DNA from 4 places in the Veillonella magna genome. Region 1 is predicted to be linked to each of the others. Evidence: riboswitches for the same ligand, from Rfam matches in the RefSeq annotation. Region 1 holds a riboswitch; each other region holds the start of a gene.
What was found. A riboswitch is a leader RNA that binds a small molecule or an ion and turns the genes downstream of it on or off. The one in region 1 is predicted to bind S-adenosylmethionine.
Positions count from the first base shown of each region.

Region 2: it holds a riboswitch for S-adenosylmethionine, as region 1 does, so the genes downstream of both, Q5873_RS00870 (YeiH family protein) here and metK (methionine adenosyltransferase) in region 1, are expected to answer to the same signal.
Region 3: it holds a riboswitch for S-adenosylmethionine, as region 1 does, so the genes downstream of both, Q5873_RS00795 (5-methyltetrahydropteroyltriglutamate--homocysteine S-methyltransferase) here and metK (methionine adenosyltransferase) in region 1, are expected to answer to the same signal.
Region 4: it holds a riboswitch for S-adenosylmethionine, as region 1 does, so the genes downstream of both, Q5873_RS08125 (MetQ/NlpA family ABC transporter substrate-binding protein) here and metK (methionine adenosyltransferase) in region 1, are expected to answer to the same signal.

Region 1 is NZ_CAUGKU010000004.1:90,143-93,293, reverse strand. Features, by position in the region: gene priA (replication restart helicase PriA) at 1-421, opposite strand, end outside; gene metK (methionine adenosyltransferase) at 575-1,765, opposite strand; SAM riboswitch class I at 1,817-1,917, opposite strand; gene coaBC (bifunctional phosphopantothenoylcysteine decarboxylase/phosphopantothenate--cysteine ligase CoaBC) at 2,016-3,151, opposite strand, start outside.
Region 2 is NZ_CAUGKU010000001.1:197,230-200,380, reverse strand. Features, by position in the region: gene Q5873_RS00875 (DNA topoisomerase 3) at 1-1,107, shown strand, start outside; SAM riboswitch class I at 1,194-1,303, shown strand; gene Q5873_RS00870 (YeiH family protein) at 1,478-2,800, shown strand; gene Q5873_RS00865 (hypothetical protein) at 2,864-3,112, shown strand; gene Q5873_RS00860 (hypothetical protein) at 3,120-3,151, opposite strand, start outside.
Region 3 is NZ_CAUGKU010000001.1:180,469-183,619, forward strand. Features, by position in the region: gene Q5873_RS00790 (AzlC family ABC transporter permease) at 1-161, opposite strand, end outside; gene Q5873_RS00795 (5-methyltetrahydropteroyltriglutamate--homocysteine S-methyltransferase) at 113-1,231, opposite strand; SAM riboswitch class I at 1,537-1,640, opposite strand; gene Q5873_RS00800 (Dyp-type peroxidase) at 1,959-2,900, shown strand.
Region 4 is NZ_CAUGKU010000013.1:35,663-38,813, reverse strand. Features, by position in the region: partial or broken gene Q5873_RS08135 (thymidine phosphorylase) at 1-324, shown strand, start outside; gene Q5873_RS08130 (cytidine deaminase) at 412-813, shown strand; gene Q5873_RS08125 (MetQ/NlpA family ABC transporter substrate-binding protein) at 900-1,724, opposite strand; SAM riboswitch class I at 1,792-1,883, opposite strand; gene Q5873_RS08120 (SHOCT domain-containing protein) at 2,117-2,647, shown strand; tRNA gene Q5873_RS08115 (tRNA-Lys) at 2,710-2,785, shown strand; gene Q5873_RS09695 (recombinase family protein) at 2,748-3,151, opposite strand, start outside.

The DNA of each region.
Region 1 (3,151 bases):
CTTCACGTTGTCTCTTTTTTCGAGCCGGTATAGATTCCACGGTAAGAAATGACTCGGGATATAACCAAGCGACCTTAGGCCGCTCATAGCTTTTTAATTCTTTTTTATCAATGGTAAATAAGCGAAGTGCATCAGGATAGGAGCAAAGATAATGATGGCTGAGCCTTTTTGCGGTAGCCAGCATCTCCGGTGTAAACCAAGGTGTTTTATCGAGTACGGAGAGAATAGGCTTAACCGTAAAATTAAGAGCCACTGTTTCCGGCGCATAACCAACAATAATCCCCTCTTCTTTACCGCGCCCCAATGGTATGGCAACGCGCGTCCCAACGGGTATCACGCCAAGTGCATCCGGCACTTCATAAGTAAAGGGCTTGTTCAACTGTTTAGCCGGTCTATTGACAATAACTTCTGCTAATCGCACCGTAGCACCTCCTTAGTCACTTCTTTTGATTATACCATTTCCGTTAGTAATTGAAAAATGGATGCCTCACCATTCTCTATATTACAAGAAGGTAAAAGCATCCATTATTACATCTTCACTTAAGGTTTATGAATCAATCCTCAAGCTATCCAATTAAAGTCCTGCTTCCTGACGAAGGATATCCGCTTTGTCAGTTTCTTCCCAAGGAAGATCGATATCGGTACGACCGAAGTGACCGTATGCCGCCGTCTGACGATAAATCGGGCGAAGCAAGTTGAGCATTTCGATAATCCCTGCCGGGCGAAGGTCAAAATGTTTACGCACCAATTCTCCAATGCGTTCTTCGGAAATTTTACCGGTACCAAACGTTTCTACCATGATGGAAACCGGCTGTGCTACACCAATAGCATAGGCAATCTGAATTTCACATTTATCTGCCAAACCGGCAGCAACGATATTCTTTGCCACATAACGAGCCGCATAAGCAGCACTACGGTCAACCTTTGTAGGATCCTTACCGGAGAAAGCACCGCCACCGTGACGAGCCATACCACCATAGGTATCAACAATAATCTTACGACCTGTTAATCCTGCATCCCCCTGCGGTCCGCCAATAACAAAACGTCCCGTTGGGTTAATAAAGAATTTCGTATTTTCATCAACAAAGCCTTCCGGCAATACCGGGGCAATTACATACTTCTTCAAATCTGCTTCAATCTGTTCACGCGTTACTTCCGGACCATGCTGCGTAGAAATTACGATTGTTTCAATGCGCTTCGGTACACCGTCAACATATTCAACAGTTACCTGCGTTTTACCATCCGGACGAAGATAATTAAGAGTTCCATCTTTGCGCACCTTCGTCAACTGACGAGATAAACGATGAGCCAACGCAATCGGCATCGGCATGAATTCTTCGGTTTCATTAGTTGCATAACCGAACATCATACCTTGGTCGCCGGCACCAATTTTATCAAACTTATCCTGACCGCCTTGGCGGGTTTCCAAAGCTTCATCAACACCCATGGCAATATCGGCGGATTGTTCGTCAATAGCTACATTAACGCCGCAAGTATCGCAGTCAAATCCAAATTTAGCGCGAGTATATCCAATTTCACGGATTGTTTCACGAACAATATGATTAATGTCCACATAGCAATTTGTAGAAATTTCACCTACTACATGTACCTGTCCGGTTGTTACCAACGTTTCGCAAGCAACATGCGCAGTCGGATCTTTAGCTAAAATAGCATCCAATACCGCATCGGAAATCTGGTCAGCGATTTTATCAGGATGACCTTCCGTAACGGATTCGGACGTGAAAAATACGTGTTTTTCAGCCATTCATCTTACCTCCAATAAAAAAATTCCTCATCAATAAGATGAGGAACCTAAACCCCATCTTTCGGCTGTTACCGTCGGAATTAGCACCTTTTCTTCACAGAATGGTTGCTGTAGCTTCATTGGGCCTTTCCCTCCACTACTCTTGATGAGTCATATCATTTCTAATTTAACTGTAGTAACTTTTGTTACCTCGCATATTATACTACAAAAGTATGATTCTGCCAAGGCCACAATGTAATATATCTTTTTACTATAATTCAGCTACGGCTGCAATAATTCGCTTTGCCACATCTTGCTTACTCATAAGTGGCAGATTAGTAATCTGCTCACCAGGATAAATAAATGTAACTTCATTAGTATCCACATTAAAGCCAGCATTTTCCTTACTTACATCATTGGCTACAAGCATATCTAAGTTTTTATTACGCACTTTTGCACGGCCGTATTCGATAACGTCATTAGTTTCTGCTGCAAAACCAATAAGCTTTTGATGCGTTTTCTTCTCTCCCAGCCCCTTTAAGATATCCGGATTTTTTACCAAATCCAAAGACATATGCTCCATCTTTTTTATCTTTTGCTCTGCTGCCTCAGCCACGCGGAAATCCGCCACTGCGGCTGCCATAATAACCGCATCACACTCTTCATATACTGCTTCTACCTGTTGCTGCATATCACACGCCGACTGAACAGGCACAAACTGCACACCATACGGAACCTCAAGATGAGTCGGCGCCGATACCAAGATTGTACGCGCACCGGCTAACGCAGCCTGTTCGGCAATAGCATATCCCATTTTTCCGCTGGATTTATTACTAATGAATCGTACCGGATCAATAGCTTCCTGTGTGCCACCGGCTGTTACAACCACAGTTTTTCCTTTTAACAAATCTGTTTTCATAAGATGAAATTGTAACCATTTCACAATATCCACCGGTTCCGGTAATCGACCAATACCACTGGTTCCGCAAGCCAACGATCCGCTGGCAGCTTCTAATATATGGTACCCCAATTGACGCAATGTGTTCATATTGCGTTGCGTAATTGGATTCAAATACATATTTGTATTCATAGCCGGACAAAGAAAGACCGGTGCCTGTGTAGCCATAATTTGCGTAGTTAACATATCGTCCGCAATACCGGAGGCGATTTTACCGATTACATTAGCTGTTGCCGGAGCCACCACATAAGCATCTGCCCATGTAGCCAACGCAATGTGTTCGACATTCCAATCATGAACATCTTCAAACATCTTTACAGCTACCGGATGCCCACTAATCTCGCCGAAGGTCATAGGAGAAACAAATTTAGTAGCATTTTCCGTCATCACTACCTTTACTTCCGCCCCTAACTTACGCAAACGACTTACCACTTCCACAGCTTTATAGG
Region 2 (3,151 bases), on a different contig from region 1:
TTTGTGGCGTCCGGTCATGTGGTGCTCGACATGGGATGGAAGGCACTCTTTCAGCGTACGACAAAGAAGACCGCCAAGTCGGGAGAAAAAGAGACTGCCGGCGATCAAGATACCGGTGACGGTCGTAGTGATGACGATGATACTCATGAAGGTCACGGTGAAAGTCATGAACTGCCGCGTGTGAAAAAAGGCGATACGGTAACGGTAGAGAACACGGCTATCGATAAGAAACAGACGAAACCGCCTACACGTTTTACATCGTCCACTTTGCTACAAGCGATGAAGGAAATTCACAAATATGTGCGCAACGACGAACTGAAAAAGCAGCTTAAAGCGGTATCCGGCATTGGTACGGAAGCAACGAGGGCCACTATTATCGGTGAGCTTATCAGCCGTAAGTTCATGCGGGAAAGCGGCAAGAAAAAAGTATTGCAGCCGACAGAGCTGGGCTATATGTTGGTAGATGCATTACCGGATGAAATGTTGTACCCCGATGAAACCGCGATATGGGAAGAACGTTTGGCAGATATGAGTGATGGCAAGGGGACATTAGATGCGTTTTTGCGCGATCAAGTGCAATTTTTAACGAGGCTTATCAACAAAGCAAATGAGGGAATCAATGTAGCAGGATCGACTATGCCCGGCGGCTATGGGGTGCCCATGGAAACTACCACCCGCACGATTGAAAGAAATACGATGACTACTGACAGACAGGGCAGTCATCGTGAGGAACAGCCCCATTCGGATATCCCCTGTCCACGCTGCGGTACAGGTCATTTAGTACGGCGACAAGGTAAGTTCGGCACCTTCTTTGGGTGCAGTGATTTTCCAAAATGTCGGTATACGGCAGGTGTCGGTGATGACGGAATGCCTCGCGACAATGACGGTACGGGAGGAGCGAACACCACATTTGATTGGCAACCGAATGATGCACAGCTGGTCGATGCCAAGGCGAAGGGCTATGTATGTCCGCGGTGTAAGACAGGATATTTTGTGGCTGCCGGAGAAGGAACGCGTAAACGTTGGATTTGCAGCAATACCGAACAGTGTCGTACAAGCTGCGCCGATGTGGATGGTCAGCCTAGCGTGTATGTCGGAAAGAAATGAAAAAAGAAGTTGACAATCGTAATGACTCGGTGTAAGATAGAGCACAAGAATTCTTACATGTATTATAGGAATTAAAATTGCATAGGATTTCATCAAGAGTAGTGGAGGGAACGGCCCGTAGAAGCTACAGCAACCGGCGATGAGTATATTCATTGAAGCGGTGCTACATCCGGCAGAGTTTTCTGAAAGATGAGTGAGGTGAGAGACACCCGTCTGAGGAAGGCGGGTGTTTTCTTTATGTATATTCTTAGCAAAAATGTACCGTAATACATGGGATGGTCCCTTGGGGGAGGGACCGCCAAAAGACCGTACCGGTCATCGCGTAGTACTCCGCATAAAGGTAGTATTGAGAAAAAAGAGAGGTTTGCATATGGAAAGAAAATATCGTTGGCACAAAAAGGAAGACAGTTGGGCCATTGTTATTGGCTTGGGGTTCATTGCCCTATTAACACTTTTGTTTTACGGCGGACTGGGAGATATAACGTCCTGGATTCGTTTTAAGGTAACGCCATGGCAAAGCTGGGAACAGCTGGGGCAAATTATACAAAATGGTTGGGCATCCATTCTGCGGTTATATATAGTATTGGCTGCCGTAATTACGGTGGGGGCGTACTATCTTGGCTTTGGCAGCCGGCGTTTTATCGGCAGCTTTACGGCATTATATGTACTGGCGGTCGTCGTTACGGTATTGGCATCTCATACTTGGATAAAGGCCGCACAACTGGAAGGACCTTTATTAGCACTTGTGGTCGGACTTATTCTCAGTAATCTGGTGCGATTACCGGCATGGCTCAGCGATGCACTGCGCACCGAGTATTATGTAAAAACCGGCATTGTACTCATGGGTGCGACCTTGCCCTTTACAATTATATTGCAAGCCGGTCCGGCCGCTATGGGACAAGCACTTATTGTTTCGGTTGTTACCTTTGGAAGTATTTATTTAGCAGCAACGAAGCTGTTTGGCTTGGATAAACGGTTTGCAGCGTGCCTTGGTGCCGGCGGATCTATATGCGGCGTATCCGGCTCCATTGCTATCGGCGGTGCATGCCGCGCCCGACAGGAACATGTATCGGTAGCAATTTCCTTAGTTATTGTATGGGCCGTCGTTATGATCTTTGCTCTTCCGGCAGCAGCAAAAGCATTGGGGCTTCATCCCGGTGTAGCCGGTGCTTGGATCGGTACGTCGGAATTTGCTGATGCTGCCGGCTTTGCAGCGGCTGAGACAATCGGTCATGAAGCTGCGGTGCGGGCATTTACCTTGATGAAGGTGGTGGGCCGCGATATGTTTGTCGGCGTATGGGCCTTCTTGGTGGCCATTCTTTCCGTAACATTGTGGGAACGTAAGCAAGTAAAAGACAGTGAACACATCGACAAAAAAGAAATTTGGCGACGCTTTCCCAAATTTATTATTGGCTTTTTTGTGGCATCCATTGTTACCTCATTGGTACTAACCGGACTTGATAGCAGTACGGGGACAGCTTACAGTAAAACCGTATTGGCAGCGCTCAAGGAATTACGTGGCTGGTTCTTTGTTTTAACGTTCTTAAGCATTGGCCTTACTACACGTCTTCGCGACTTAACGAAGATAGGATATAAACCCTTGTTTGCATTTGCTATCGGTGTGGCCATCAATGTACCGTTAGGCTATCTGTTATCGACACAAGTTTTTCAGAATTTTTGGCTACAGCTGTAATATATTGCGATACTGCGTACGTGTGAACTATGAATGTATTGGTTACTATGAGGAGGTGCGCATATGACTTCATTGATTGCTATAAAAATTACATTAACACCGGCAGCTACCGCTTCTTCGGTTGTGCGGGAACGCCTGCGTCACTTTGCCAAGCAACATCGGTTTGTTATAGCTGATGCGGAAAGCTCTTGGCATGCTGTTATCTATGATGGTGAAGGAGAAGATGTGAAAGATCGTTTACGACAACAAGGGTTCACGGATACGGAGTTTTCATTGAATGTAGAATACCAACGGCGATGGGGATTTTTGTAAAGGAAAACTAATTCTGTGGTTGGCTTGGTTGGGAATCTT
Region 3 (3,151 bases), on a different contig from region 1:
AACGCAGGAAGTCCCTGTCCCGTTGCATAGAGCCCGTAGGATATGCCCAGGAACAGGAACCCCGCACAAATTGGAACTGTTAACGGAAACGCGTAACTAAAAGCGCTTCTCTTTACCAAACTTTTTCCGCAATGGATTTGAGAAGACTCAGTTTTTTCCACTGATCTTCATCGGTAATTGCATTGCCCTCTTCGGTGGAAGCAAAGCCGCACTGTGGGCTGATACAAAGCTGTTCTTTAGGAACATACAGCGTTGCTTCGTTAATTCTTTCAATAATATCTTCTTCTTTTTCAAGATCTGCAAACTTAGAAGTAACCAAACCTAATACGACCTTCTGGTCTTTAATATGACGTAACGGCGTGAAGCCACCGGCACGGTCGGAATCGTATTCGAGGAAGAAACCGTCTACCTTGCAATGAGCAAAGAGAATCGGCGCGATTGGATCATAGCCGCCGGAGGAGAACCAAGTAGAGCGGAAATTACCGCGACAAATATGCATGGTCACCGTCAAATCAGCCGGCTTATCTTCCAATACTTTATTGATTACTTCCACGTACTTCTGACCTACTTTATCTACATCAATGCCGCGTGCTGCATAGGCCTTACGTTTTTCCGTATCACAGAATTCGCCCCATGACGTGTCATCTAGCTGTAAATAACGGCAGCCTGCGTCATAGAATGCATGTAATGCTTTTTTATATGCCTTGGCAATATCTTCAAAAATTTCATCTTCGCTGTTGTAGCAAGCCGGCAATGTAAAATGTTCGTTTCGCACACAACAAATCAAATGTAACATGGACGGTGAAGGAATTGTCATTTTAGCTACGGCGCGGTTATTCACGATAGCATTGAACTCTTTGAAATCCTCCACAAACGGATGATCTTCGAAATCGATCGTATCGGTAATCTCGATGGTTACCGCCTTCGGCTGATGAGATTTAAATTTTACCGACCATGCATCGGCCTTTACATGAGTAATCCCCTTGAGATTTTCAAGGAAATCAAGATGCCAGAAGCTACGACGATATTCACCATCCGTAACAGCCTTGAGGCCTACGGCCAATTCTTTATCGACCAACTTAGCAATTTCTTCGTTTTCTACCTTGCGAAGGCCGGCTTTATCGAGTGTACCGGCTTCAAAAGCCTGACGGGCTTCTTTAATTTCCGGCGTACGCAAAAAGCTGCCTACAATATCATAACGGAACGGTCCTTTTTCAATAGCTGTACTCATTGTCATCTCTCCTTTACCGGTAGTCCTGTGCTACCTTATACATTCGGTCTCTTTTCTCTCTACTTGGCAAATCACCTTGGTTAGCCAACCAGTGCCCCCTGTGCTCCTATTCCAACGGCTACAATAACACGCTTCTCATATTCCCTTATGCCTCAATACATATAAGGTATTAGCACTTAGAGAACGTAGGATACCTTACCTACCTTGCATTCCAATACAAGTATTGTCCACCAAATTACAAAGGGGTACTGCCGTCCAACGACAGATATAAAAAAAGCGTTATCCTCGCAGATAACGTCTGATAGCCATCATCTGCTAGGTCAAAGCCTACTGGAATTGGCACCTTGCCCGACTCAGGCAGGTTGCCGCAGCTTCACAGGGCCATTCCCTCCACTGCTCTTGATGATCTGTATGTAGTTGGTAATACAACGATGTATCACTGTTTCTACATGATACTGTATTTGAAAAATTTTGTCAAATTGTTTTGCCGTAAGGGAAGGATGGGGCGCGGTTGGTATCTTTTTATTTTTGCGAATCACTCTCCTCTATATAATATACACCATACATAAATTTATATTCTACAAAAATATTTACTTACACTCGTTACTCCCTTGACTTCCCTTTATCCCGTATTATAATTAACTTATAGGATATATTGATAACAAAACTCAATTCATCTATCTAATAGTAAAACAAAGAAACGATAACAGAAAAGGAGGGATTAGCAATGGGAGTGGCATTGCATAATTCACAAGACGTGTACAAAGACGCAGGGAGCAGCGTGATTTTTCTAATGCTCAAATTACATCGTAAGGACCAGCCGGCGGAAAAAGAGGTTATCGCCGATATGGCCGATCGCATTCAGGCGATTCAGCGTTCCATGAACATTCGCGCAGAACATGCAAATTTAAAAATCGCCTTTGGCTTCAGTAATGATGCATGGGAGTATCTCTTCCCCGGTGCCAAGAAGCCAAAAGAATTAGAAACCTTCCAAGAAATTAAAGGCGATCGCCACACGGCCGTATCTACCCCGGCGGACTTGTTCCTCCATCTTCGCGCTACCGACGAAGCTGTCGTATACGAAGTGTGCGACCAGATTATGGATTTTCTTCGCCCTGTAACCAATGTAGTCGACGAAACACATGGTTTCCGCTATTTTGAAGGCCGGGCTATTATCGGTTTCATTGATGGCACCGAAAATCCGGTAGGTGATGAAGCAGCCGAATGGGGTATCATCGGCGATGAAGATCCCAACTTTGCCGGCGGCTCTTATGCGTTCGCGCAAAAATATATCCACGATATGGATGCGTGGAAATCCTTACCGACGGACATGCAAGAGAAAGTCATCGGTCGCCGCAAGTTCAGCGACATCGAACTGGACGATGACGAAAAAGATCCACATGCTCACAACATCATCGCCCAAGATAATCGCGATGGTAAAGAACATAAAATTGTGCGCATGAACGTGCCGTTCTCTAGTCCCGGACAGAATGAAACCGGTACCTACTTCATCGGCTACGCCCGCTACTGGGATGTAACTAAACAAATGCTGACCAACATGTTTACGCAAAACGATAAACTTTTGGATTACAGCACGCCCGTTACCGGTGCCCTCTTCTTTATTCCTTCGCGAGACGTGCTTGATGCTATCGCCGAAGGAGAATTATAATACATAAAATATATTGCTAATAACTATTACTAGATAGCCAACACCTATCGGTCAGTAACTAAAAAAGTCCCGCCTAAATTAGGTCGGGACTTTTTTACTAACAGCCGTCTTGTATGATGTGACTCACAAAACTGCTTCATCCGCTACCATGCGAATTGCATGATATGTATTGCCTTTTGCTTTTGGACTTCCATTAAATGCTATTACCATCCCTAACACGTCCTTAAATAAAAGGACTTTCATCTCCGTCT
Region 4 (3,151 bases), on a different contig from region 1:
GCCGTCGAAACAAAGGAAGCGGTAACAACTGCGCATGAAGCATATGTGTACGCATCTAGCAATGGGTATGTGACACACATGGATGCGGAAGCAATCGGTCTTTCCGCTGTTCATCTTGGTGCCGGTCGACTTAACAAGGGAGATACCATTAACTATCGGGCGGGCATATATGTCTTGAAAAAGATAGGCGATGCTGTTCAGGCCGGTGAAGCGCTGGCGAAGCTGACTTCGGATTCTAAGGAAGGATTAGTGGATGCGTGCAAGCGGTACGCGGCGGCGGTAACTATCGGCGATACACCTGTACAACGGGCGCCATTGATTTTGGCACGTGTTACGAAAGATGGCGTTGAACGATTTGATCGAGGGCAAGATATAAGGGAAGGACAAGTAGCTGACGGGTTATCAAAAGAGATAGATAGCGATGAATTGCTGCGGCAGGCAAGAATGTCACGCGAACAAGCATATGTACCGTATTCACACTTTCCCGTAGGTGCGGCGGTGTTGACGGAATCGGGTGCGATTTATGGCGGCTGTAATATTGAAAATGCATCGTTTGGTCTTACAAATTGTGCGGAACGGACAGCTATCTACAAGTCTGTAGCCGATGGGCATACACGTTTCAAGGCATTGGCGGTTATTGCGGATACGCCGGATGTGTGTGCACCGTGCGGAGCTTGTCGACAGGTAATCAGTGAATTTGCAATTCCGTATATTATCTTAGCAAATATGGAGGGACGTGTAGCAACATACACGGCGGAAGAGTTGTTGCCCCTTTCATTTACGGCAAAGGATATAAAACAGAATAAGCAATAAAAAGAAGAAGCTGTAACGAAATGAGATGTTTCACTCGTTTCATTACAGCTTCTTTTTATTTTACGTGTGAATTTACCGGTAAGACCTTAGAAGGCCGGTAAAATAGCACCTTTGTATTTGTCTTCGATGAATTTCTTTACTTCCGGAGACTGGAGTGCAGCCATTAATTTTTTAATTTCCGGACGATCTTGGTCACCGCTGCGTACAGCTACGATATTAGCGTACGGGGAATCTTTATCTTCCAAGGCAAGTGCATCTTTCAACGGATTAAGGTTGGCTTCCAATGCAAAGTTGGTGTTGATAACAGCAACCGTTACATCATCAAGACTACGCGGCAATTGTGCAGCTTCTAATTCTACAAACTGAAGATTTTTCTTGTTGTCTACTACATCTTCTTTAGTAGCCGTAATATTTTTGGGATCCTTTAAGGAAATGAGGCCGGCTTTTTGCAAGAGAAGAAGTGCGCGACCACCGTTAGTAGGATCATTAGGAATGGCTACTTTAGCACCGTCCGGCAACTCTTTCAAATCTTTGATCTTAGACGAGTATACGCCCATCGGTTCGACATGAACGGAACCGGCAGATGCTAAGTTTTCATTGTGTTCTTTGGCAAATTTTTCCATGTACGGTACATGCTGGAAGAAGTTGGCATCCAGCTCTTTATCGTTAAGAGCCATATTCGGTTTTACATAATCAGTAAATTCAATTACTTTTAAGTTGATGCCTTCTTTAGCAAGAATTGGTTTTACTTGCTCTAAAATTTCAGCATGGGGCACCGGAGATGCTCCGATAGTTAAGGTTACTTGTTTCTGATCGCCACCGGCTGATGCGGTTTTGTCGCTGCCACAACCGGATAATAATAGGGCCCCACCAAGTACAACCGTGGCGGCTAAAGCAAATAATTTTTTCATGGGAATCCTCCTTCTTTCTCATAAAAAAAGCGATGACTGCGTGTGCCGAGTCATCGTTGTATGTACAAGTTTATCTCTCGGTCTACACCGCAGGAATTAGCACCATCGAATGGTTGCCGGATTTCATAGGGCCAGTCCCTCCATCGCTCTCGATAAAAAATATGTTGTTCTCCTATGGACAGTAGTATATCGTGAAAGTTAAGGTTTGTAAAGAGGCAAATGAGAGAGAGTTACAACATCTAAAAAAGAATATGATATAATTAAGAAAAGTAACAAGAGGGAAAGTCGTTGTAAAGCAATTAAAATCGGGAAAACGATGAGCCGTTGGAAGCGGTAAGATAGACGTAGTTTGCGGAAGCAATGCATATGCGGATATAGGCTAGGAGGTATGTATGGGATTCTTTGACTTTTTTAAATCATCAAAGGCAGCTAATGCAGAAACATATTCACCGGGAAGTCGCATTGACGGGATAACATTAATTTTTACGCCCTCTACCGGCACTATTGAATATCAAGGGCGGTATGGTATGCGCGGTTCGTTTCAAAATCGAGATGTACGAACGGTAGAATATAAGGCAGTAAGTAATACGCACGGAGTGCTTCTCATACAAGGGAATGAGGGGACTTTGTTTACAACGGATGTGTTGCGTCGCGGTGTTTGTGACAATGCGAAAACTTGGATAGACGCACGGTTGCCCAGTGCAGAAGAAATCGCACCAAAAGCAAATGCAGCAACTGAGATAGATGGGCAGCAAGGCGAATCGGCAACGGTACACTCAGCGTCATTAACGTCTGCTGCATCAGTGGCTGATGGGGAAGACGTATATGAAGAGTTAAAAAAATTAAAGGAGCTCTATGATCTTCATATTCTAACCGAAGAGGAGTTTGAAGCGAAAAAAGCGGTACTATTAAAGAGAATTTGAAAAAGTTTAAATTAGGTCTTTACAAGACAGGGCATTTCCGTATATAATAGTCGATGTCATGAGGACCACTAGCTCAGCTGGCAGAGCACCTGACTCTTAATCAGGGTGTCCAGGGTTCGAACCCCTGGTGGTCCACCACACTGCTTATTCGCGAACTTTCTACTTCCTCTACGTTGGGGAGTGTAGGGAGTTCGCTTTTGTAATTATAGGAGATTTCGATTTTATCATCGTAAATAACAATTTCCCGGATAAAGGCATCAATGATTTTGCGGCGGGCGCTCTCGGTTCTGAGGTCGCCTGCTATTATTTTTTCTAGGAAGAACATGATGTGTTCTTTCGTTACATTGAATCCTCTACTGGTTAGTTGTAACTCAGATAGCCGGCTTTCTATACCACTAATTTCCTTGTCTACTGCCGCAATGCGATCTTTCAATCCTTCGGCGCTTACTCCGGAGGCAATGGCATCAAGGTAATTATCCATTTTCTTTTTTGCGACGGTTAACT